DNA from 3 places in the Lentzea sp. JNUCC 0626 genome. Region 2 is predicted to be linked to each of the others. Evidence: riboswitches for the same ligand, from Rfam matches in the RefSeq annotation. Region 2 holds a riboswitch; each other region holds the start of a gene.
The links. A riboswitch is a leader RNA that binds a small molecule or an ion and turns the genes downstream of it on or off. The one in region 2 is predicted to bind glycine.

Region 1 (7,308 bases), 960 kb from region 2:
TCCAAGGACCCGACCGTGCGCAGGCCCGATGTCCTCGGCTCGATCCTGTCGATCATCGGCATGGTGTCGATCGTGTACGCGGTGATCGAGGTGCCGGAGCACGGCTTCGGCTCGGCCGAGTTCGGCGTGCCGGTGGCGATCGGGATCGTCACCATGACCGGGTTCGCGTTGTGGGAACGGCACACCGCCGACCCGATGCTCGATCTCGGGTTCTTCCGGAACCGGCGGTTCACCGGCGCGGTGGCGTCGGGCGTGCTGGCGGCGTTCGGCATGGCGGGCTCGCTCTTCCTGCTGACGCAACACCTTCAGGGCGTGCTGGGGTACAGCCCGTTGGAGGCCGGGGTGCGCGTGGCACCGATGGCGGTCGCGTTGCTCATCACCAGCAACACGTTGGGGCAGCTCGTGATGAAGCTCGGCGCGGGCCGGGCGATGTTGCTGGGCATGACGATCGTCGCGGGCGGCGTGCTGCTGCTCTCGATCGGCGACACCTACCCGCCGACGCTCGCCGGACTGGTGCTCATCGGCGTCGGAGTCGGTGTGTCGCAACCCGTTGCGGTCAACGCCCTGATGGGGTCGATCCCGCCGGAACGCGCCGGCATCGCGTCCGGGCTGTCGGGCACGTTGACGGAACTGGGCTCCTCGTTCGGCATCGCCGTGCTGGGCGCGCTGCTGTCGGCGCGGTTCGTCGCGTCACTGCCGGACGGCGTGTCGGGGCGTTCGCTGCAAGAGGCGTTGCACAGCGGTGCGGACATCACGGTCGTGCGCGAGGCGTTCTCGAACGGCATGAGCGTCAGCCTGATCATCGGCGCTGTCGCCGTGTTCCTGGGAGGTGTTGTGGCCAGCGTGCTGCTGCGACGTGCATAGGATCGCGACGTGGACAGCGTGTGGTTCAGCAAGCCCAGGCCCGGCAGCGGCCAGCCCCTCGGCCTGAGCCGGGACGCCATCGTGCGCAAGGCGATGGAGATGCTGGACGCCGACGGCCTGCAGAAGCTGTCCATGCGCAAGCTCGCGGCGGCGCTCGGCGCGGCACCCATGTCGTTGTACTGGCACGTTCCGACGAAGGACGCGCTGATCGAGCTCTGCCTCGACGAGGTCTACGGCGAGTTCACCCTGCCCGATCCCGAGACCGACTGGGAGATCGCGGTGCGCGCGTTGATGCACGAACTGCGTCAGCTCGCGCTGAAGCACCCGTGGTGGATCCGCGGGATCGGGCAGTTCAACACCATCGGCCCGAACGCGGTGGCCTACGCGGACGCCATGTTCGGGCCGATGCTGCGCGCCGGTCTGTCCACCGTGGTCGCCGCCCAGTCGATCTCCACGGTGGGCAGCTACGTCAACGGGTACGCGGTCGCGGAGGTCAACTTCGTCGGGCGCGGCGGGATGGACTCGCCGCCGCCGGACATGGGCAAGATCGCCGACCTCTACCGCGACAAGCACCCCAGGTACGTCGCGATGCTGGACGAACCCGAGGTGTGGACGCTGGACGGGCAGTTCGAGTTCGGGCTGGACTGCGTGATCGACGGCATCAAGGCGCGCGTCGCCGCCCTCAGATAGGCGAAACCCCCGCAGCGATTGACGCGTGCGGGGGCCTCATTCATTCAGTTGGCATTCATCTGGTCGGCTTTCAGACCACGGACTCCAGCGGCGTGTGCGCGAGGCCGGTCGCCTCGGCCACCGGGCCGTTGGTGAGCTGCCCGGCGTGCACGTTCAGGCCCAGGGCGAGCGAACGGTCGTCCTTCAGCGCCTTCTCCCAGCCCTTGTCGGCCAGCGCGACGGCGTACGGCAGCGTCACGTTGGTCAGCGCGTAGGTCGAGGTGCGCGGCACGGCGCCCGGCATGTTCGCCACGCAGTAGAAGACCGAGTTGTGGACCTCGTAGGTCGGCTCGGCGTGCGTGGTGGGACGCGAGTCCTCGAAGCAACCGCCCTGGTCGATCGCGATGTCGACGAGCACGGAGCCCGGCTTCATGTCGGCGACCAGCGCGTTCGACACGAGCTTCGGCGCGGCGGCACCGGGGACGAGCACGGCGCCGATGACCAGGTCGGCCTCGCGGACGGCCTGCTCGACGGAGAACGCGTTGGACGCGAGCGTGCGCAGACGGCCCTGGAACTGGGCGTCGATCTGGCGCAGGCGGTCGACGTTGGTGTCGAGGATCTGCACGTCCGCGCCCATGCCGACGGCGATGGTGGCCGCGTTGACGCCCGCCACGCCGCCGCCGATCACGACCACGCGGGCCGGGGCGACACCGGGGACGCCGCCGGGCAGCACGCCGCGGCCGCCGGAGGGCTTCATCAGGCTGAACGCGCCGACCTGCGGGGCGAGGCGGCCCGCGACCTCGGACATCGGGGCGAGCAGCGGCAGCGCGCGGTTCGGCAGCTGCACGGTCTCGTAGGCGATGGCCGTGGTGCCGGACGCCAGCAGCGCCTCGGTCAGCGGCTTGTCGGCGGCGAGGTGCAGATACGTGAAGAGGGTCTGGCCGGCGCGCAGACGGGGGTACTCCTCGGCGATCGGCTCCTTGACCTTGAGCACCAGGTCGCCCTCGGCCCACACGTCGTCGGCGGTCGCGAGGATCTTGGCGCCCGCGGCGAGGTACTCCTCGTCCGTGATCGCGGAACCGAGACCGGCACCCTGCTCGACGTAGACGTCGTGGCCGCGGCTGGTCAGCTCGTGCGCACCGGCAGGGGTGAGAGCGACGCGGTACTCGTGGTTCTTGATCTCGCGGGGAACAGCGATCCGCACGATGACTCCTCCGTTCGGTGGCCGACATCTCATAATGTGGGCCAGTCACAAGGTCATGTCACTGTGCTGATCGCACTATCCGGTAACCCTCCGGTTGTTCAGTTAGGACAGAGCGACCTGAGTGTTGTTCGCGTTCCACTTGACGTTCCCGCGTTGACACTCGGCGGGGGCCGCACATAGCGTTCGCGCCGAGAACTGAACACCGGCCGCGGCGCGCGAGCGCCAGAACCCGCGTGGGAGAGACCTCGACGAACGCAGTCGGGGCGCCGAAGGGGCAAGCTCCCGCACACTCTCAGGCAGCAAGACCACTCGGGGTAGGCAACTCTGCACGGCGGAGGGGGCGCTAGTTGTCCTGACCCGTCACAGCCAGAGGAGTCGCCGTGGAGTTCCCCGAGAACCTGCTCTACACCGTCGAACACGAGTGGGTCGACTGGACGCCGGGCACCCAGGACCCGCTGACCTGCGGAATCACCGCGTACGCCGCCGACGCGCTCGGCGACATCGTCTACGTGCAGCTGCCCGAGGTCGGTGCCAAGGTCGTCACCAACTCCGTCTGCGGTGAGCTCGAGTCCACCAAGTCCGTCAGCGACCTGTTCTCGCCCGTCACCGGGGAGATCATCGAGGTCAACGACGCCGTCGTGCAGGACCCGGCGATCGTGAACAACGACCCGTACGGCGAGGGCTGGCTGTTCAAGGTCCGCGTCGAGTCGGCCGAGAACCTGCTCACGGCGGCCAAGTACGCCGAGCTCACCAAGACCGACTGACTCCGCTCCGCCCCACCACGAAGGACTGATCAGTGGCGATCAGCGTTTTCGACCTGTTCTCCGTCGGCATCGGACCGTCCAGCTCCCACACGGTCGGCCCGATGCGCGCGGCCGCGATGTTCGTCGACAAGCTCGGCCCTCAGTTGTCCACTGTGGACCGCGTGCACGTCCAGCTGTTCGGGTCGCTCGGCGCGACCGGCCACGGCCACGGCAGCCCGAAGGCCGTGTTCCTCGGCCTGGAGGGCAACCTCCCCGAGGAGGTCGACCCCTCCGTCGCCGCCGAACGCGTCGAGGAGATCATCTCCAGTGGACGGCTGAGGCTCGGCGGGACGCACGAGATCGCGTTCACCCACGACCGCGACCTCGTCATGCACCGCCGCAAGTCACTCCCGTTGCACCCCAACGGGATGAGCTTCGAGGCGTTCGCGGACGGCAAGTCGGTCGAGCACGCCGTCTACTACTCGATCGGCGGCGGGTTCGTCGTCGACGAGAACGCGTCGGGCACCGACCGGATCAAGCCGGACACCACCCCGTTGCCGCACCCGTTCCTGACCGGCGACCAACTCCTCGCGCGCTGCCGCGAGACCGGCCTGTCGATCAGCGAGATCATGATGGCCAACGAGCTGTCGTGGCGCACGGAAACCGAGATCCGCGAAGGACTTCTGCACATCTGGCACGTCATGCAGGAGTGCGTCGAACGCGGCTGCACCGAACACGGCACGCTGCCCGGCGGCCTGAAGGTCCGCCGCCGCGCCGCCGAGATGCGCAAGCGTCTGGAGAGCGAACACTTCGTCACCGACCCGTTGCGGGTCATGGACTGGGTGACTCTCTTCGCGTTGGCGGTCAACGAGGAGAACGCGGCTGGTGGCCGTGTCGTCACGGCGCCGACCAACGGCGCGGCGGGCATCGTTCCGGCGGTTCTGCACTACTACACGAAGTTCGTGCCGGGTGCTTCCGACGACGGTGTCGTCCGGTTCTTGTTGACGGCGGGCGCTATCGGCGTGCTGTTCAAGGAGAACGCGTCGATCTCCGGTGCCGAGGTCGGCTGCCAGGGTGAGGTCGGGTCGGCCTGCTCGATGGCCGCGGGTGGGCTCGCCGAGGTGCTCGGCGGCACGCCCGAACAGGTCGAGAACGCCGCCGAGATCGCCATGGAGCACAACCTCGGGTTGACGTGCGACCCGATCGGCGGCCTGGTGCAGATCCCGTGCATCGAACGCAACGCCGTCGCGTCCATCAAGGCCATCACCGCGGTGCGGATGGCGTTGCGGGGCGACGGGTCGCACTTCGTGTCACTGGACAAGGTCATCAAGACCATGCGGGACACCGGCAAGGACATGTCGGTCAAGTACAAGGAGACGGCACGCGGCGGACTCGCCGTGAACGTCATCGAGTGCTGAACTCGATCATCAAATCGATGTCCTCGAGGGTGCTCTGCGCGTTCCGGTTGTCGATTGTGGACAGCCGGGCGCGCAGCTCGTCGGACACCAGCCACTCGCGGATCGGCTTGCCGGGATCGTCCCACCACATCCAGGTGAGCAGCGGGCCGTTGTCCCGCGCGTAGTCCCAGGCGTAGGTCCCGGCGACCTCCACGACCACGTCGTCCGCGAAGGTGTCGAGGAGTCGCAGCCAGGGAGCCATGTCCTGGTCCAGCTGCGCGGCGGCTTGGAGGAGGCGGTCCAGCTCGTGCCGCCGCTCCGGATCACCGGCCACCCGCACGACGACGTCGGTGATCAGCGTGCGCAGCGCCTCCTGCTCGCCCTCGGGCCAGCTGTCGAACCGAGCCCACGGCAACCCCGCGGTGAGCTTGTTGTCGAGCTCCCGCTCCAACACCTCGACCACGCGGTACCCGAGCCTGCGCCAGGCGAGCTCGTACTCGTCGCGGTCGAAATGGCTGGTCGTCTCCCAGGCGAACTTGCGCACGATCTCGTCGGACAGCAGCACGGGATCTCGGTCGAGCGCTTCCAGCTCAGCCTCGGTCCAGCACAGCCCGCAACCCCTCATGGGATGAGCGTAGGCGGCTCGATCAAGCGAATTGGCAGGTCAGCGGGCGTCGTAAGCGGCCTGCGCGTCCAGCACCCGAGGCATCGAGGCCTCCAGGTGGCGGATCAGCGTCAGCAGCTTGTCCGCCGTCTCGCGGCCGAGCGGCGTGAGGCTGTAGTCGACGCGCGGCGGGTTCGTGTGCTGCGCCTCGCGGTGCACCAGCCCGTCCCGCTCCAGCGCCTGCAACGTCTGGGAGAGCATCTTCTCGCTGACCCCGTCGACGCGGCGGCGCAGCTCGTTGAACCGCAGCGGGCCGGCGTCGAGCGCGCTCAGCGTCAGGCTGCCCCACCGGCCGGTGACGTGCTCCAGCGTGGGACGTGACGGGCACGCCTTCGCGAACACATCGTAGTCCATGAGGCGAATTGTACCTGGTCAGAACGCTAACGGAAAGTAAGTGTGAGAGCTCTCCGCGTCAGGGGAGCTCTCACACCCGTCAGAACGGCCAGGCGGCGTTCTGACCCGCCTCGAGCAACGGGATGGACCTGAACGTCGCGTCCGTAAGACCACCGAATTCGTGTCGGTTCGCCTTGCCCGTCGCGTACGCGGCGTTCTGGTACCCGCCCAGGTTGAAGCCGTAGATCGGCACGTGCCGAGGCACGACGTCCGAGACGCCCTGTCCGAAGTGGCCGCTCATCGTCTGCATGTCCGAGATGATGAACACCCGGTCGTGCCCGCGGTACGAGCGCTTCAGCGACCCGACGATGTCGGTGCCGTGCCCGACCTCGCCGATCCGCGCGAGGAACCGATCGATCTCGCGGAGGACCGACGCGCCGCGCGGCACGTCGTGCCGGAACGTGCCGTCCGCGAACCCGACGACGTCCACCTGCTCGCCCTTCGCGCCCAACGCGACGCCGAAGACCGCGGCGGCCGTGGCCGGCGTGACCTTCGAGTGCCGCGAGAACGCGCCGCCCGTCATCGACGCCGAGGTGTCGATCAGGATCAGCGAGCGGCCCGGCAGCGCGGGCAGGTTCGCGAGCGACGCCTGCAGCGCCTGGTCCAGGGCGTGGCCCCAGCGCAGGCTCGGTGCCGCCTGGTGCGCGGACAGGAAGCGGAACGGGAACTGCCGCGAGCGCGCGACCTGGCCGGGGTCGGCCAGCCGTGCGGCGACGGCCGCAGCGACCTCGTCGGACATGCCTGCCTCGTCGAAGTTCCTGAGGTTCCGAATGAGCGCCATGTAGCCCATCGACGGTGCGAGCGCCTCCCACACCTCACGGGTCATCGGCCCCTGCAGCCACCCCGACACGGCCTCCCACGTCATCCCGGCCCCGCGCAGCACGTCGGCCGCGTCGGGACGCGAGAAGAGCGCACGGCGCTGCTCCACCGGCCACGCCATCAGCTCGCGCCGCGCGGCGATCACGCGAAGCGACGCAGGGACGGGGGCGTCGGCCGAGCGACGGTGGTCCAGCACGTACTGGAACAGGTCGCCCTGCCACGGTGCGGCGGGCGTCGGGTGGGCGAGGATCAGGACGTCGGGCATGCGGAACCCGCGGGCGTCGCTGTCCCACTTGAGGACGGCGCGCTCGTTGTACAGGCGTCCGAGGGCGTCGGAGATGCCGCGCTTGAGCGGCTTCGGGATGCGGCGGCCGTGCTGGCCGGTCCAGTAGGCGAGGAGTTCGCCCGGCTCGTCGGCGCGCTGCAGGACGGAGGCGATGACGGCGCGGTTGGTGACGCCGGTGTCGGCCTCCGCGGCGAGGCGGGCGTGGACGAACTCCGCGGCGCCGACCAGCGAGGCCGTGCGCATGTTCGCCTCGGTGCGCAGCCACTGCA
Region 2 (7,308 bases):
CCTCGGGCTTCAGCAACCGGTGCAGGGTGGCGGCGTAGGTCGGGTAGTTGCTCTCACCGACGTGTTCGCCCATCTCGATCGTGGAGATCGCGTCGAACGGCTCGTCCTGCACCTCGCGGTAGTCCTGCAGGCGCACCTCGACCCGGCCGGTGAGGCCCTCGGCCTCGATGCGCTTGAGGATGTGCGCGCGTTGCTGGGCCGAGATCGTCACACCGGTCGCGTGCACGCCGTAGTGCTTCGCCGCGTGGATGATCATCGAACCCCAGCCGCAGCCCACGTCGAGCAGGCGCATGCCCGGTTCCAGGCCGAGCTTGCGGCAGACGAGGTCGAGCTTGTTGTGCTGGGCCTGGGCCACCGGCTCGTCCGCGGAAGTGAAGTACGCGCACGAGTAGGCCATGCTCGGGTCGAGCACGAGTTGGTAGAAGTCGTTGCTCAGGTCGTAGTGGTGCGAAATGGCATCACGGTCGCGACCCTTCGAGTGCAGCGCCCCGCTCAGCCGGGCTTCCTCCTTCGGCGCGTCCGGGTTGGGCCCGAGCACCTTCAGCTTCATCGCGAGCTTCACGACCTCCGACAACTTCGGCCGGCGCGTGACGCCTCGGCGCACGAGGCCCCAGACCTGCGAGAGACCGAACGCGAGGTCGCCCTCCACGTCGAGCTCCCCGCTCACGTACGCACGCGCGAGGCCCAGCTCGTTCGGACTCCACACGAGCCGCCGCAGCGCGTCGCGGGAGCGGATCACGAGGACCGTCCCGTCCTGCGGACCCGCCACGCTCCCGTCCCACGCCCGAATTCCGATCGGCAACGGCGCGCCCAGCACCCGTTCGGCCATTCCCGCCAGCTGACCAGCGACGACCACCCTGCACCTCCTGCGTGACCTGACTCCGCCTGACGTTCGAGACAGCAAGAGGTTCGGTTCGTTTCTGAACCGAGACGCAACCCCGGCCGTATGGCCTCGATAGAGCGAACGGATGGACAAGGAGGACATGAGTGTGATCCGACGTAACCGCATCGCCATCGGGCTCGCCGCGGGACTGGCAGTTGTGCTGGGTCTGGGTGTCTGGAGCGCCACGGGCAGTGGCTCGAGCAACTCCAAGCCGGTGGCACAGACCGAAACCGACCTGGGCGTCCTCGGTGACTACGGCGACGTGGGTCAGCCCCCGGTACTCCAGGAGCCCGCGCAGGCGCCCGAAACCCAGGTGCAGCAGCAGGCCCCGGAAGCTCCCGCGCAGCAGCAGGCGCAGCCCCCGGCCGCAGCGCCGGTGAGCTCGATCAAGCTGGTGGGCAAGGCCGTCGAGAAGATGGGCAACGTGGTCCAGGACGGCGACGGCCGGACCCTCTACCGCTTCGACAAGGACGTCCCGAAGCCCGAAGGCAAGTCCAACTGCAACGACCAGTGCGCCGTGACGTGGCCGCCGGTGCTGTCGGACACGGTTCCGCAGCTCGAAGGCGTCGACTCGAAGCTGGTGTCGCTGATCACCCGCGCCGACGGCAAGAAGCAGGTCGCCATCGACGGCTGGGCTCTCTACACCTACTCGAAGGACCCGGCTCCCGGTAAGTGGGCCGGCCAGGGCATCGGCAACACCTGGTTCGTGATTCAGCCCGACGGCAAGCGCAACGTGGAGTGCCTCCCGCCTGGAACGGTCGTGGCGCCCGCTGCGTAACACCCCACAGTCCCGTTAGGACGGTCCATCTGAAAGACACACCCTGACACGGTGACACCCCGGCCCTGGGGAAGGGGCCGGGGTTCCCGTCGTTTTCGCTCCGGGGTAACGAGAAGGGGCGCCACCCGAACCGCGGGTGGCGCCCCTTCTCGTCTGAGAGCAGATCAGAGCGTGGAGTACAGCGGGTGCTTGGCCGCGAGAACCTCGACGCGGGCCCGCAGTTCGTCGATCGCGGCACCCGGCTTGAGGGCCTCCGCGATCACGTCGGCGACCTCGGTGAAGTCCACCTCGCCGAACCCGCGGGTCGCGAGCGCCGGCGTGCCGATGCGCAGACCCGACGTCACCATCGGGGGACGCGGGTCGTTCGGCACGGCGTTGCGGTTGACCGTGATGCCGATCTGGTGCAGCACGTCCTCGGCCTGCTTGCCGTCGAGCTCGGAGTTCACCAGGTCGACCAGGACCAGGTGGACGTCCGTGCCGCCGGTGAGGACCTTCACGCCCGCCGCGGCCACGTCGGCCTGCGAGAGGCGGTCGGCCAGGATGCGCGCGCCTTCCAGTGTGCGGCGCTGGCGGTCGGCGAACTCGGGCGACGCGGCGTGCTTGAACGCCACGGCCTTCGCCGCGATCACGTGCTCCAGCGGACCGCCCTGCTGACCGGGGAACACCGCCGAGTTGATCTTCTTGGCGATGTCGGCCTCGTTCGACAGGATCACGCCACCACGCGGACCGCCGAGGGTCTTGTGGGTCGTGGTCGTCGTGACGTGCGCGTGCGGCACGGGCGACGGGTGCAGGTCCGCGGCCACGAGGCCCGCGAAGTGCGCCATGTCGACCATCAGGTAGGCCTCGACCGAGTCCGCGATGCGGCGGAACTCGGCGAAGTCCAGCTGACGCGGGTAGGCGGACCAGCCCGCGACGATCAGCTTCGGGCGGTGCTCCTGGGCGAGGCGCTCGACCTCGGCCATGTCGACGCGGCCGTCACCGTCGGAGACGTGGTACGGCACGACGTTGTAGAGCTTGCCGGAGAAGTTGATGCGCATGCCGTGCGTCAGGTGACCGCCGTGCGCGAGGTCCAGGCCCAGGATCGTGTCGCCGGGCTGGAGCAGCGCGAACATGGCGGCCGCGTTGGCCTGGGCGCCGGAGTGCGGCTGGACGTTCGCGAAGCCCGCGCCGAAGAGCGACTTGATGCGCTCGATGGCGAGGCGCTCGACGACGTCCACGTGCTCGCAGCCGCCGTAGTAGCGACGGCCCGGGTAGCCCTCGGCGTACTTGTTGGTGAGCACCGAGCCCTGGGCCTGGAGCACCGACACGGGGGTGAAGTTCTCCGAGGCGATCATCTCGAGCGTGCCCTGCTGGCGCGCCAGCTCGGCCGCCACGGCCTGCGCAACCTCGGGGTCGTACTCCGCGAGGGAAGCGTTGAACTGGTCGGACATCGGAAAGATCTCCCTACTTGGCGCGCTTGTAGAACGGAAGTGCGACGACCTCGACCGGCTGCTTCTTGCCGCGGACGTCGACCAGCAGTGGGGTGCCGGGCTCGGCACTGGCCTTGTTCACGTAGGCCATGGCGACGGAGTAGCCGAGGGTCGGGGACAGCGCGCCCGACGTCACCTCGCCTACGACGTCGTCGCCGTTGAGGACCGCGTAACCGTGGCGCGGGGCACGACGTTCGGGCGTCTTCAGTCCGACCAGGACCGAGTCCACATCGGACTCCGACACCTTCGTCAGCGCGTCGCGGCCCACGAAGTCGCCGGGCTTGTCGAGCTTCACGACGCGGCCGAGACCGGCGTGGTACGGCGTGAGCGACGTGGTGAGTTCGTTGCCGTACAACGGCATCCCGGCTTCGAGGCGCAACGTGTCGCGGCAGCCGAGACCGCACGGCTTGAGCTCGTGCGCCTCGCCGGCCTCCAGCAACGCCGCCCAGACGGCACCGGCGTCGGCGGGCGCGACGAACAGCTCGAAGCCCTCCTCACCGGTGTAGCCGGTGCGGGCCAGCAGCGCGTCGACGCCGGCGACCTTCGACGGGTACGAGGCGTAGTACTTGACCGTCGCCAGGTCCGTCTCGGTGAGCCCCGACAGGATCTCGACCGACTTCGGGCCCTGGATCGCGATCAACGCGTAGTCCGTCGACTTGTCCGTCACGACCGTATCGAACCCGGCGGCGCGCTCGACCAGCGCTTCAGCCACCATTGAAGCGTTGGAGGCGTTCGCGACGACCATGAACTCCTCGTCGCCGAGGCGGTACACGATCAGGTCGTCGAGCACGCCGCCGTCGGCCTGGGTGATCATCGTGTAGCGGGCCTTGCCGACGGCCAGCGCGGAGATGTGGCCGACCAGCGCGAAGTCGAGGGCCACGCCGGCCTGCGGACCGGTCAGCACGATCTCACCCATGTGCGTGAGGTCGAACAGTCCGGCGGTCTGGCGCACGGCGTGGTGCTCCGCGAGTTCGGACGAGTAGCGCAGCGGCATCCGCCAGCCCGCGAAGTCGGTGAACATCGCGCCGAGCTGCTCGTGCTCGGCGTTCAGAGGCGTGAGGCGGGACATCAGAACGCTCCTCCAGGGTGCGCCGAAGAGCCGGACGCGGCCGGCTGAGGCATCAGAAGAATGACACGGTCCATCGGAGACTCCTCACTAGAGCGAGCCTCCCCCTCTGTCATGAGCCTGAGAGCTTCACCACGACGAGCGTGGCTTGCACCGTGGGCGAGGCTCCCGGGGAGCCTGCTTTCCAGAGTTGCCTGCGTCGCGCGGTACCTGTACCTGAGAGATTCCGGGGAGGAGTTGCTCCTACGGTGTCCCCGCTGAAGGGGACTCTCCCGCGCGACATCGACGGCCGTGTTCAGTTGGTAGCCCCAGACGCTAGCAGGCCAAACGTCACAGCGGCACGCCCTGCGCCGTCTTCTCGACCACCTTGCGCTCCGCCCAGAACGACAGGAACGGGATCGTGCCGGCGAGCAGCACCAGCGCCGTGCCCTTGATGGACCAGCGCAGCTTCAGCGCCAGGTCGACGGAAATCACCAGGTAGATGGCGTAGAGGAAGCCGTGGACCGGGCCGACGACCTTCATCGCGCCGCCCATGTCCGCGGCGTATTTGAGCACCATCGCCACGACCAGGAGCAGCAGGAAGACTCCGACCACGTAAGCCATGACCCTGAACCGGGTCAACGCACCCTTCATCTGCCCGCCTTCGCTCAACGACCGTCCCGCGCGTTGAGGTCCGCGAGCATGCGGTTGTAGGCCGCGAGCTCCGCGTCTTCGTCATCGTCGAAGTGCTCGACAGGCGCGGGTTTGACGGCGACAACCGTACTTTCCTGCCTGGGAGCGGGTGCAACCGGCTCGGGTGAGAGAGCCTCGTCACGGCGTTCGCGCGCGAGCTTGCGGAAGCGCCAGACCATGAAGAGGGGGAAGAGGCCGAACAGCGGCCACTGCAGCACGTAGCCCAGGTTCTGGAACGTGCCGCTGGCGGACTCGAAGCGCTGCCACTGCCACCAGGCGAGCCCGCAACAGACGATCAGCGCCGCCAGACAGGCGAACGCGATCAGCACACGTTGGGGAGTAAGGAGGCCGCGCACGACCTCCACACTACTTGGGTGAGGCCTCCCGCACGGAGGCCGCCCGTTTGAGGGGTGTTGGTTACGGGGCTGCCGCCTCCGACAGCCCGTTTCCCAACTACGCCACGCCGTCCCGGCGCTGCCTCCGCAGACGAGCAACACACCAGGCCGCGGCAGAGCCACGACGAAGGTGCTGGAGAACCGTCATCGGTCCCAGGCGCCTCCCGAGATCGGCAGGCGTGAGGCCGGCCGCGCGGTAGTCGAGCGCGCGCTGGTCCAACGGGCTGATGCCCGCGTCCCACCACTGCTCGGCCTCGGCGACGTCGCCCACCAACTGCCAGTAGCTCGCCGCGGCGGCGAGCATCGCCTCGGGTGCCTCCGGCGCCCGCTTGCGCATCGCGGCCACGTAGGCCGGATCCGCCGAGTCGACCTTGACCAAGCCACGCGACCCACTCCTGCCGCCCCGCTGGACGGGGATGCCAGGCGCCGAGGGGGGAGCCTCCGCGAGCCACGCGTTCTTGATCCGGTTCACCTCCTGCATCTCTGCGTCATCAGACCGTTCAGCCGCCCACTGCTGCAACAGCTCGTGGACCCCGGAGTCCTCGACCATATGTGCCTCCTCGTCGGTCGGGGATCGGCCATTGCAGCGGAAGGTATTCGGTAGGTCTGACAATCGCCAGACCCTGAATCCCCAGAACACCCGTTACCAGTGCGTGATTGGTCGCATTCCACCCGTCCGGCTCAACGCAGACGGTCGAGGATCACCGACTGTCACTAGCTGAGCGGGGTGGCCGTCCCGAAGAGGCTCCTGACGAAGGTGATGATCGACTCCGCGCCCTGACGCAGCCAGCCGAGGACCTGCTGGACCGCCGAAGCGGACTGCTCGGGCTGGGTGATCAGGAGGAACAGCACCAGCGCGACGCCCGCCAGCACTAGCACCTTCTTGAGGTTCACAGGTACCTCTCCGTCCGTGTGGTTCACCGGTCAGGCGGCGGACCGCCCGTGTCACCCGTCATGGTCCCTCATTCACCCGGCCGATGAACAACGACCACGCCAAACTCTCCCCGGGTTCTGCCTGCGGCACACGCCTGCACAGCGGCCAACGTCACCCGAATGGCGGCTAAAGACAGGCCTCAACTGCGCCGATGTCCTGGGCACGAGGTGAACACGGACTCCCTCGCATCCCACAGCTTGGAAGCAGGACTGTTGCACCGGGGCTCACCCGGATGCCGAACACGGCCCATCACGCACCGTCACGCCTTCGTGGCGCCTTTAATGCGCACCCGAGCATTCATCCAATTACTCCAGACCGCCGCAGTTCCATAATTCGCTCGTCCGCCACACCCATGTCGGCAAGCACTTCGTCGGTGTTCGTTCCGGTCGAAACAGGTGCCGTCGGAATCGCCGCAGGAGTGCGGTCGAACCGGGGCGCGGGGGCCGGATGCGACGAACCGGACACGTCCACGAAAGTGTTGCGGGCTGCGTTGTACGGGTGATTCACCGCCTCGGCCGGGGTGAGCACCGGCGCCAGGCACGCGTCCGTGTCCCGCGCGAGGTCCGCCCACTCGTCCCGGGGCCGGGTCTTCACCGCCGCCGCGATGCGTTCGCGCAGCTCAGGCCAGTTCGCCGGGTCGTTGCGTGAAGGTGCGTCCTCCAGGCCGAGCACGCGCACCAGGTCGGCGTAGAACTTCTCCTCCAACGCGCCGATGGCGACGTACCGCCCGTCGGCCGCCTCGTAGACGTCGTAGAACGGCACTCCACCGTCGAGCATGTTCTCGCCGCGCCCGCCGGACCACATGCCCGCGGACCGCATGCCGTGCAGGAACGTCGTCAGCAACGCCGCCCCGTCGACCATGGCGGCGTCCACGACCTGGCCACGCCCGGAGCGTTCCCTTTCATACAGCGCCGCGAGCACGCCGAGGGCCAGCAGCAGGCCTCCCCCGCCGAAGTCGCCGAGCAGGTTGATCGGGAACGACGGCGGCCCGCCGGCCCGTCCCAACGGCTCCAGCGCGCCCGCCACGGCGATGTAGTTGATGTCGTGTCCCGCCCGGTCTGCCAGCGGCCCGTCCTGGCCCCAGCCGGTCATGCGCCCATATATAAGGCGC
Region 3 (7,308 bases), 400 kb from region 2:
CGAGCGCAGTTCCGTGGGCAGCGCGGCGAGCAGCTTGAGCTGGGCGGCGGCCGCGAACTCCCCCAGTCCCAGCGCTTCCGCCGGTCCGGGCAGACCCGCGAGGAACAACGACTGAGCCTCGTCGGTCGTGAGGCCGGTGAGCCGGGTGCGGTAGCCGTCGATCAGCTGGTAGCCGCCCGCCGGACCGCGGTCGGAGTAGATCGGGATGCCGGCGGCGTTCAGGGACTCGACGTCGCGGTAGATCGTGCGCGGCGAGACCTCCAGTTCGGCCGCGAGCTCGTCGGCCGTCATGCGGCCCCTGGCCTGCAGGAGCAGGAGCACCTGGATGAGCCTGCCGGATTTCATGGACTGAACCTGACACGTTCTGTCAGGAATTGCCAGCAGAGTGGCCCGCATGAAGGCAACAGGAACCATCGCGGTGAAGAGCTGGGACGAGAAGGTCTGGGACGGGCGGCCGTACACCGAGGTCGAGGGCCGCAAGCTCACCGAGGCGCACGTCGAGTTCACCTACAGCGGCGAGATCGACGGCGTCGGCAGCTGCCGCTACCTCATGTACTACGGCGAGAACGTCGCGTGGACGACGGCCCTGGAGGAGATCACGACCGACGACGGCACGCTGGTGCTGCGGCACGTCGGCGCCTACCGGTCCTCTGTGGAGGCCGTCATCGAGATCGTCGACGGCACCGGGAAGTTCCTCAACGCGCGAGGTGCGGCGACGGTGGACTGGGCGGAGGATGGCAGCGGCACCTACACCCTGGAGTACGAGGTCTGACCATGACCAACGCCCCCATCTACGACGCGGCCAAGCAGCGGATCACCACGCTCGTCACCGGCGCCGATCCGCAGACACCCGTGGCGGCGACGCCCGGCTGGTCGGTCAAGGACGTGGTGGCGCACCTCGCCGGCGGTCTGCGCGACTTCGCGGACCGCCGGTTCGACGGCGTCGAGACGGGCGAGTGGGGCGAACGGCAGGTGCGCGACCGCCGCGACAACTCCCTGGACGACGCGTTCGCCGAGTGGGACGCGAACCTGGAACGGGCCACGCCGTTGTTCGACACGCCGCTCGGCCCGGTCCTGGTGTCCGAGGTGATCGCGCACGAGCACGATCTCAGAGCCGCGCTGGGGGTTCCGGGCGACCGGACCGGGGTCGAGGTGCGGGCGGCGCTGGTGAAACCGTTGCAGCAGCTCGACCAGCGGATGCGGGAGAACGACGTGCCGGCGTTGCGGATCACCCTGGAACACGGTGACCGGGTGCTGGGCCACGGCGAGCCCGCCGGGACGTTGCGGACGACGTCGTTCGAACTGATGCGGGCCATCGGCGGGCGCCGGTCGGCCGACCAGATCAAGGCCCTGGACTGGGACGGCGATCCGGACGTGTGGATCTCGTCGCTGGCCTTGTTCGGACGGCACCGCCCGGAGCCGTTCAGCGAGTAACTTCGGGCGTCGTGAGCGACTGGCTGACGGACACGCGCGACTCCTACGACACGGTGGCGAACAGCTACGCGGACCTCACCCGCGGGTTGCTCGACGGCCTGCCGCACCTGAAGGCGGCACTGCGGCTGTTCGCGGAGGAGGTGCGCGGGCCGGTGCTGGACGTCGGCTGCGGCCCTGGCGACATCACGGCGCGAATGGCCGCCCTGGGCGTGGACGCGTCCGGGATCGACCTCTCCCCCGGCATGATCGAGCTGGCCCGGTCCACGCATCCCGGGCTGCGGTTCGAGGTGGGGTCGATGACCGAACCGCTGCCGGGCGGACTCGGCGGGATCCTCTGCTGGTGGTCGCTGATCCACGTGCCGGACGAGCTGGTGCCGGTGGTGTTCGGGCACTTCCGGGAGGCGGTGGCACCGGGCGGGCTGGTGCAGGTCGGGTTCCACGTCGGCGACCGCACGAACCTCAAGACCTCGGGCTACGGCGGCCATCCGATGCGGGTGAACGTCCACCTGCGACCGCCCGAGCGGGTCGCGGGATGGCTGCGGGAGGCGGGGTTCACCGTCGAGGCCCAGTGGCTGATCGAGCACGACGGCGCGGTGCTGTTCGCGCGCGGGTGAGACGATCTGCGGCGTGTCAGAAGAACAGACGTGCCAGCGTTGCGGTGAGACGGTCGAGCTGGAGACCGAGGACTTCGAACTGTTCGAGCGGATGCACCCGGACTGCTTCCACTTCGCGTTCGAGCACGACCAGACCAAGCCGGGGCGCAGCGTCGACGAGAACTGCGGCGACGAGGCCTGCCCGGTCGGAGCGTGAAAAAAGGGGCGCACCCCCGACGGACGCGCCCCTTCAGACCTGCTCGGATCAGCTGCTGTACGCCTCGAGCGGCGGGCAGGAGCAGACCAGGTTGCGGTCGCCCTTCGCGCCGTCGATGCGGCGGACCGGCGGCCAGATCTTCGGCGCCGCGGTGCCGGCCGGGTAGACGGCCACCTCGCGGCTGTACGGGTGGTTCCACTCGCCGACGGTCACGCACGCCGCGGTGTGCGGGGCGTTGCGCAGCGGGTTGTCCTCGACGGACCACTCGCCGGCGCCGACCTTGTCGATCTCGCCCTTGATCGCGATCATCGCGTCGATGAACCTGTCGATCTCGGCCAGGTCCTCGGACTCGGTCGGCTCGACCATCAGCGTGCCGGCGACCGGGAACGACATCGTCGGGGCGTGCAGGCCGTAGTCGGCGAGGCGCTTCGCGACGTCGTCCACCGTCACACCGGTGGCCTTGGTGATCGGGCGCAGGTCGAGGATGCACTCGTGGGCGACGAAGCCGCCCTCGCCGGTGTAGAGGACCGGGTAGTGCTCGTCGAGGCGGCGCGCGACGTAGTTCGCGGCGGCCACGGCGGTCAGGGTCGCGCGGCGCAGGCCGTCGCCGCCCATCATGCGCACGTACGCCCACGAGATCGGCAGGATCGACGCGGAACCCCACGGGGCGCCGGAGATCGGGCCGACGCCGGTCGCCGGGCCCGCGGTGGGCTGCAGCGGGTGGTTCGGCAGGAACGGCGCGAGGTGGGACTTCACGCCGATCGGGCCGACGCCGGGGCCACCGCCGCCGTGCGGGATGCAGAACGTCTTGTGCAGGTTCAGGTGCGAGACGTCCGAGCCGAACTTGCCGTAGCGCGCGAGGCCGATCAACGCGTTGAGGTTCGCGCCGTCGACGTACACCTGACCGCCCGCGTCGTGGACCAGGCCGCAGACCTCGCGGACGGTGTCCTCGTACACGCCGTGGGTCGACGGGTAGGTGATCATGATCGCGGCCAGGTCGTCGGCGTGCTCGGCGACCGTGGTGCGCAGGTGGCCCATGTCGATGTTGCCCTTGTCGTCGCACTTCACGACGACGACGCGCATGCCGGCCATGACGGCGGACGCGGCGTTGGTGCCGTGCGCGGACGACGGGATCAGGCAGACGTCGCGGTCGGCGTTGCCGTTGGCGCGGTGGTACGCGCGGATCGCGAGCAGACCGGCGAACTCACCCTGCGAGCCGGCGTTGGGCTGCAACGACACCGCGTCGTAGCCGGTGACCTCGGCGAGCCAGGCCTCCAGGTCCGACACGATCTTGAGCAGGCCCTTGGCGTCCTCGACCGGCGCGAACGGGTGCAGCGTCGAGAACTCCGGCCACGTGATGGACTCCATCTCCGCGGTGGCGTTCAGCTTCATCGTGCAGGAGCCGAGCGGGATCATGCTGCGGTCGAGCGCGACGTCCTTGTCGGACAACGCGCGCAGGTAGCGCAGCAGCGCCGTCTCCGAGCGGTGCGCGTGGAAGACCGGGTGCGTCAGGTAGTCGGACGTGCGGCGAAGGTCGGCCGGGATGCCGTCGGCGGTGTCGCCGTCGATCGCGTCCACATCGGCCTTGGTGACACCGAAGGCGTTCCACACGGCGACGACGTGCGCACGGGTCGTCTTCTCGTCACACGCGATGGCGACGACGTCCTCGTCGACCAGACGCAGGTTGATGCCGGCCTCACGGGCCTTCGCGACGACCTCGGCGGCCTTGCCCTCGACGCGGACCTCGACGGTGTCGAAGAACTCGCCGTGCACGACGTCCAGACCGGCCTCGCACAGGCCCGTGGCGAGCACGGTGGCCAGGCGGTGCACGCGGGTCGCGATGGCGCGCAGGCCCTCGGGACCGTGGTAGACGGCGTACATGGAGGCGATCACGGCCAGCAGCACCTGCGCGGTGCAGATGTTGGACGTGGCCTTCTCGCGGCGGATGTGCTGCTCGCGGGTCTGCAACGCCAACCGGTAGGCGAGCGAGCCGTCGGAGTCGACGGAGACGCCGACGAGACGGCCAGGCAGCTGACGCTCCAGACCGGAGCGGACGGCCATGTACCCGGCGTGCGGGCCGCCGAAGCCGATCGGGACGCCGAAGCGCTGGGTGGTGCCGACGACGACGTCCGCGCCGATCTCGCCCGGCGCGCGCAGCAGCGTGAGCGCCAGCAGGTCGGCGACGACGACGGCCTGCGCGCCCGCGTTGTGGATCTCCTCGATGAGGGCCTTCTGGTCGCGCACCACACCGGACGCGCCGGGGTAGGACAGCAGCACGCCGTAGAAGTCTCCGCCGAGGCCCAGGCCCTCGATGCCCTGCGACAGGTCGGCGACGACGATCTCGATGCCGAGCGGCTCGGCGCGCGTCTCGATGACGGCGAGCGTCTGCGGCAGCGTGTCGGAGTCGACGACGAACTTGTTCGACTTGGACTTGCCGGCGCGGCGCACCAGCGTCATCGCCTCGGCGGCGGCGGTCGACTCGTCCAACATGGACGCGTTCGCGGTCGGCAGGCCCGTCAGGTCGCCGACCATCGTCTGGAAGTTCAGCAACGCCTCGAGGCGGCCCTGCGAGATCTCCGGCTGGTACGGCGTGTAGGCCGTGTACCAGGCAGGGCTTTCGAGCACGTTGCGCAGGATCACGCCCGGCGTCACGGTGTCGTAGTAGCCCAGGCCGATCATCTGCGTCATCGGCCGGTTCTGGGACGCGAGCTCGCGGAGTTCGGCGAGCGCCTCGGTCTCGGTGGCCGGGGCGGGCAGGTCCAGCACGAGGTCGCGCTCGTGGATGGACGACGGAACCGCGTGCTGCGCCAGTTCCTCCAGCGATCCGACGCCGATGACGTCGAGGATGCGCGCGAGTTCGGCGGGACGCGGGCCGACGTGGCGGTCGGCGAACGGGGTGCCGTGCTCGAGAGCGGCGAGCGGAATGCGGTCCTGCGTCATCAAACGCCTCCGGGGGCTGGCTTCGGGCACACGTGTCCTGGTGCCCTCCCCGCTCTGTCCGTACCCGATGTCGGGCGCCTGAGAGGTTCACCCATCACTGATGGGCTTTCACCGTCGGCGGGACTCCCTCGCGGGAGTCCACTTTCCAGAGGCGTCTCGCTCTGGCGGTCCTGGATGCCTGAGAGGTTCCCGGGGAGGGACTTGCTCCTTCGGCGCCGGGTTCGAGACCCGGACTCTCCCGCCTGAGTTCAGCGACTACCCGAGAAGAATACCCGCAGGCAGCCCGGGTAGTCGCTAGGGACGCGACCTACGTCTCAGCACGAAGACCGACGAGGGCCGCCGCGACCGGGTCGGCGGGGTCGTCGCGCACGGCCAGCAGCAGGTGCCGGGTGCCCACGACCGGGTCGCCGCTGCGGGCCGCGACGAGCTTCGCGCGTTCCATCGCTCGTTCGACAGTGCCTCCAGACGGCAGAGAGGCGCCGTCCACTCCTGCTTCGCGCAGTGCCGCCGCCCCACCTGACTCGAACTCGGGCTTGAGCCTGCACCCCGCCACCGTCAGCTGGTGGTCGAGCGTCAGCACCGCCTCCACCAGATCCCGCGACGACACGTCCCGGCGTCCGGCCACAGCCAGTCGGTCCGCCTCGTTGCGCACTGCGGTCAGCACCGGGCCGCCGAGGCCCTGGCCGCGCGACACGAGCTTGGTCAGCCAGCGCACGTACCCGCCGCCGGATTCCCCCTCCAGCGCGCCTGCCTTGCGCAGCAGCCACACGGCGGGCGCCTCCTCGACCTCGGCGTACTTGCGTTCGGCGTCGGCGCGCACGGCCGCGGCGGTCGCCTCCACGTCCACGCCGTGCAGGAACATCAGGTCGGCGACCCGCCCGGAGTCGAGCGACAGCAGCGCCAGCGCGAGGTGGGTCGTCGTCAGGACGCCGTCGCCTGCCTGCGCCACGGCGGCCAGCAGGCAGGTCTCCAGCGCGCGGCTGACGGGCAGGACGGTGTCGACGCGGGCGTGGTGGTGGGCGGCGCTCATCAGCGCCATGACGTCCGGGTGGGACTCGGCGACGACTCCTCCGTCGTCACCGGCCCAGTGGCTCGTGCCCCTGGCCATCGCCTGTGCCGTCAGCGAGGTCGTGCCGAGTTTGCGGCCGGGGCCGATGGTGTCGACCAGTGCGATCAGCAGGTTCTCGGTGCCGACGAAGCCGAACTCCAGCCGGAAGGCGCGCTGCGAGGCCGCCGCCAGGACCTTGACCACCTGCGCTGAAGGGGTGTGCGTCATGCCGGAAACGCTAGGGAGCAAGGGGTTCTCGGCGCTGCTGCCGACCGGCCACTCAGGACGGCCAGTCGGCCACGTTCACCGCGCCGGTCAGCCGGTGGCGCGCTCGCGACGACGACGGGTCAGCTCGTCCTCGGTCATCGGCGCGATCTCGACGCCGTCCGCCCGTTCGGCCGGGAACTCGTGGATCGTGCCGGAGATCTCGCGCATCGCCCCGCTCACCGCGATGCCGAAGACGCCCTGACCGCCCTGCAGCAGGTCGACGACCTCCTCCGGCGAGGTGCACTCGTAGACGGTGGTGCCGTCGGAGAAGAGCGTGATCTTCGCCAGGTCCTGCACACCTCGGCGGCGCAGGTGGTCGACCGCCACCCTGATGTTCTGCAACGAGACGCCGGTGTCCAGCAGCCGCTTCACGACCTTGAGGACCAGGATGTCCTTGAAGGAGTACAGCCGCTGGCTGCCCGAGCCGTGCGCCATCCGCACCGTGGGCGCGACCAGCCCGGTGCGCGCCCAGTAGTCGAGCTGTCGGTACGTGATGCCCGCGATCTGGCACGCCGCGGGCCCTCGGTAACCGACGAGCTCGTCCGGCAGCGAGGAGTCCGGGAACAGTTCACCCTGCAGCCCGGATTCCGCCCTCAAGGGCGCTTCCTCGACCACGCCTGCCTCCCCTCGGAACGGCCACGAAACTCATGACCGTCAAGCCGCCGCGTCCACTCTCGTGAACCGGCGACGTCCACTCGAGTTCGACGGTAAGACCGGTCCGAGGGCAGGTCAACGCGACGCGCGGGGAGTTGCGACCCTCAACCTCAGGTAGAGAGTCATACCGTCACCCGAACTAGGCGTTTCAGGTG

Region 1: it holds a riboswitch for glycine, as region 2 does, so the genes downstream of both, gcvH (glycine cleavage system protein GcvH) here and gcvT (glycine cleavage system aminomethyltransferase GcvT) in region 2, are expected to answer to the same signal.
Region 3: it holds a riboswitch for glycine, as region 2 does, so the genes downstream of both, gcvP (aminomethyl-transferring glycine dehydrogenase) here and gcvT (glycine cleavage system aminomethyltransferase GcvT) in region 2, are expected to answer to the same signal.

What each region holds. Positions count from the first base shown of each region.
Region 1 covers NZ_CP171635.1:8,371,047-8,378,354, forward strand. The annotation lists gene JNUCC0626_RS39105 (MFS transporter) at 1-864, shown strand, start outside; gene JNUCC0626_RS39110 (TetR/AcrR family transcriptional regulator) at 874-1,554, shown strand; gene ald (alanine dehydrogenase) at 1,625-2,737, opposite strand; glycine riboswitch at 2,962-3,055, shown strand; gene gcvH (glycine cleavage system protein GcvH) at 3,118-3,501, shown strand; gene JNUCC0626_RS39125 (L-serine ammonia-lyase) at 3,534-4,898, shown strand; gene JNUCC0626_RS39130 (hypothetical protein) at 4,885-5,502, opposite strand; gene JNUCC0626_RS39135 (winged helix-turn-helix transcriptional regulator) at 5,542-5,895, opposite strand; gene JNUCC0626_RS39140 (TROVE domain-containing protein) at 5,975-7,308, opposite strand, start outside.
Region 2 covers NZ_CP171635.1:9,329,339-9,336,646, reverse strand. The annotation lists gene JNUCC0626_RS43840 (class I SAM-dependent methyltransferase) at 1-829, opposite strand, end outside; gene JNUCC0626_RS43835 (COG4315 family predicted lipoprotein) at 984-1,661, shown strand; gene glyA (serine hydroxymethyltransferase) at 1,826-3,091, opposite strand; gene gcvT (glycine cleavage system aminomethyltransferase GcvT) at 3,105-4,199, opposite strand; glycine riboswitch at 4,299-4,389, opposite strand; glycine riboswitch at 4,391-4,481, opposite strand; gene JNUCC0626_RS43820 (DUF3817 domain-containing protein) at 4,527-4,829, opposite strand; gene JNUCC0626_RS43815 (hypothetical protein) at 4,844-5,197, opposite strand; gene JNUCC0626_RS43810 (helix-turn-helix transcriptional regulator) at 5,322-5,813, opposite strand; gene JNUCC0626_RS43805 (hypothetical protein) at 5,978-6,157, opposite strand; gene JNUCC0626_RS43800 (CaiB/BaiF CoA transferase family protein) at 6,495-7,308, opposite strand, start outside.
Region 3 covers NZ_CP171635.1:9,732,335-9,739,642, reverse strand. The annotation lists gene JNUCC0626_RS45855 (helix-turn-helix transcriptional regulator) at 1-345, opposite strand, end outside; gene JNUCC0626_RS45850 (DUF3224 domain-containing protein) at 395-772, shown strand; gene JNUCC0626_RS45845 (maleylpyruvate isomerase family mycothiol-dependent enzyme) at 775-1,434, shown strand; gene JNUCC0626_RS45840 (class I SAM-dependent DNA methyltransferase) at 1,446-2,048, shown strand; gene JNUCC0626_RS45835 (hypothetical protein) at 2,062-2,244, shown strand; gene gcvP (aminomethyl-transferring glycine dehydrogenase) at 2,293-5,184, opposite strand; glycine riboswitch at 5,340-5,435, opposite strand; gene JNUCC0626_RS45825 (Clp protease N-terminal domain-containing protein) at 5,492-6,460, opposite strand; gene JNUCC0626_RS45820 (MerR family transcriptional regulator) at 6,548-7,114, opposite strand.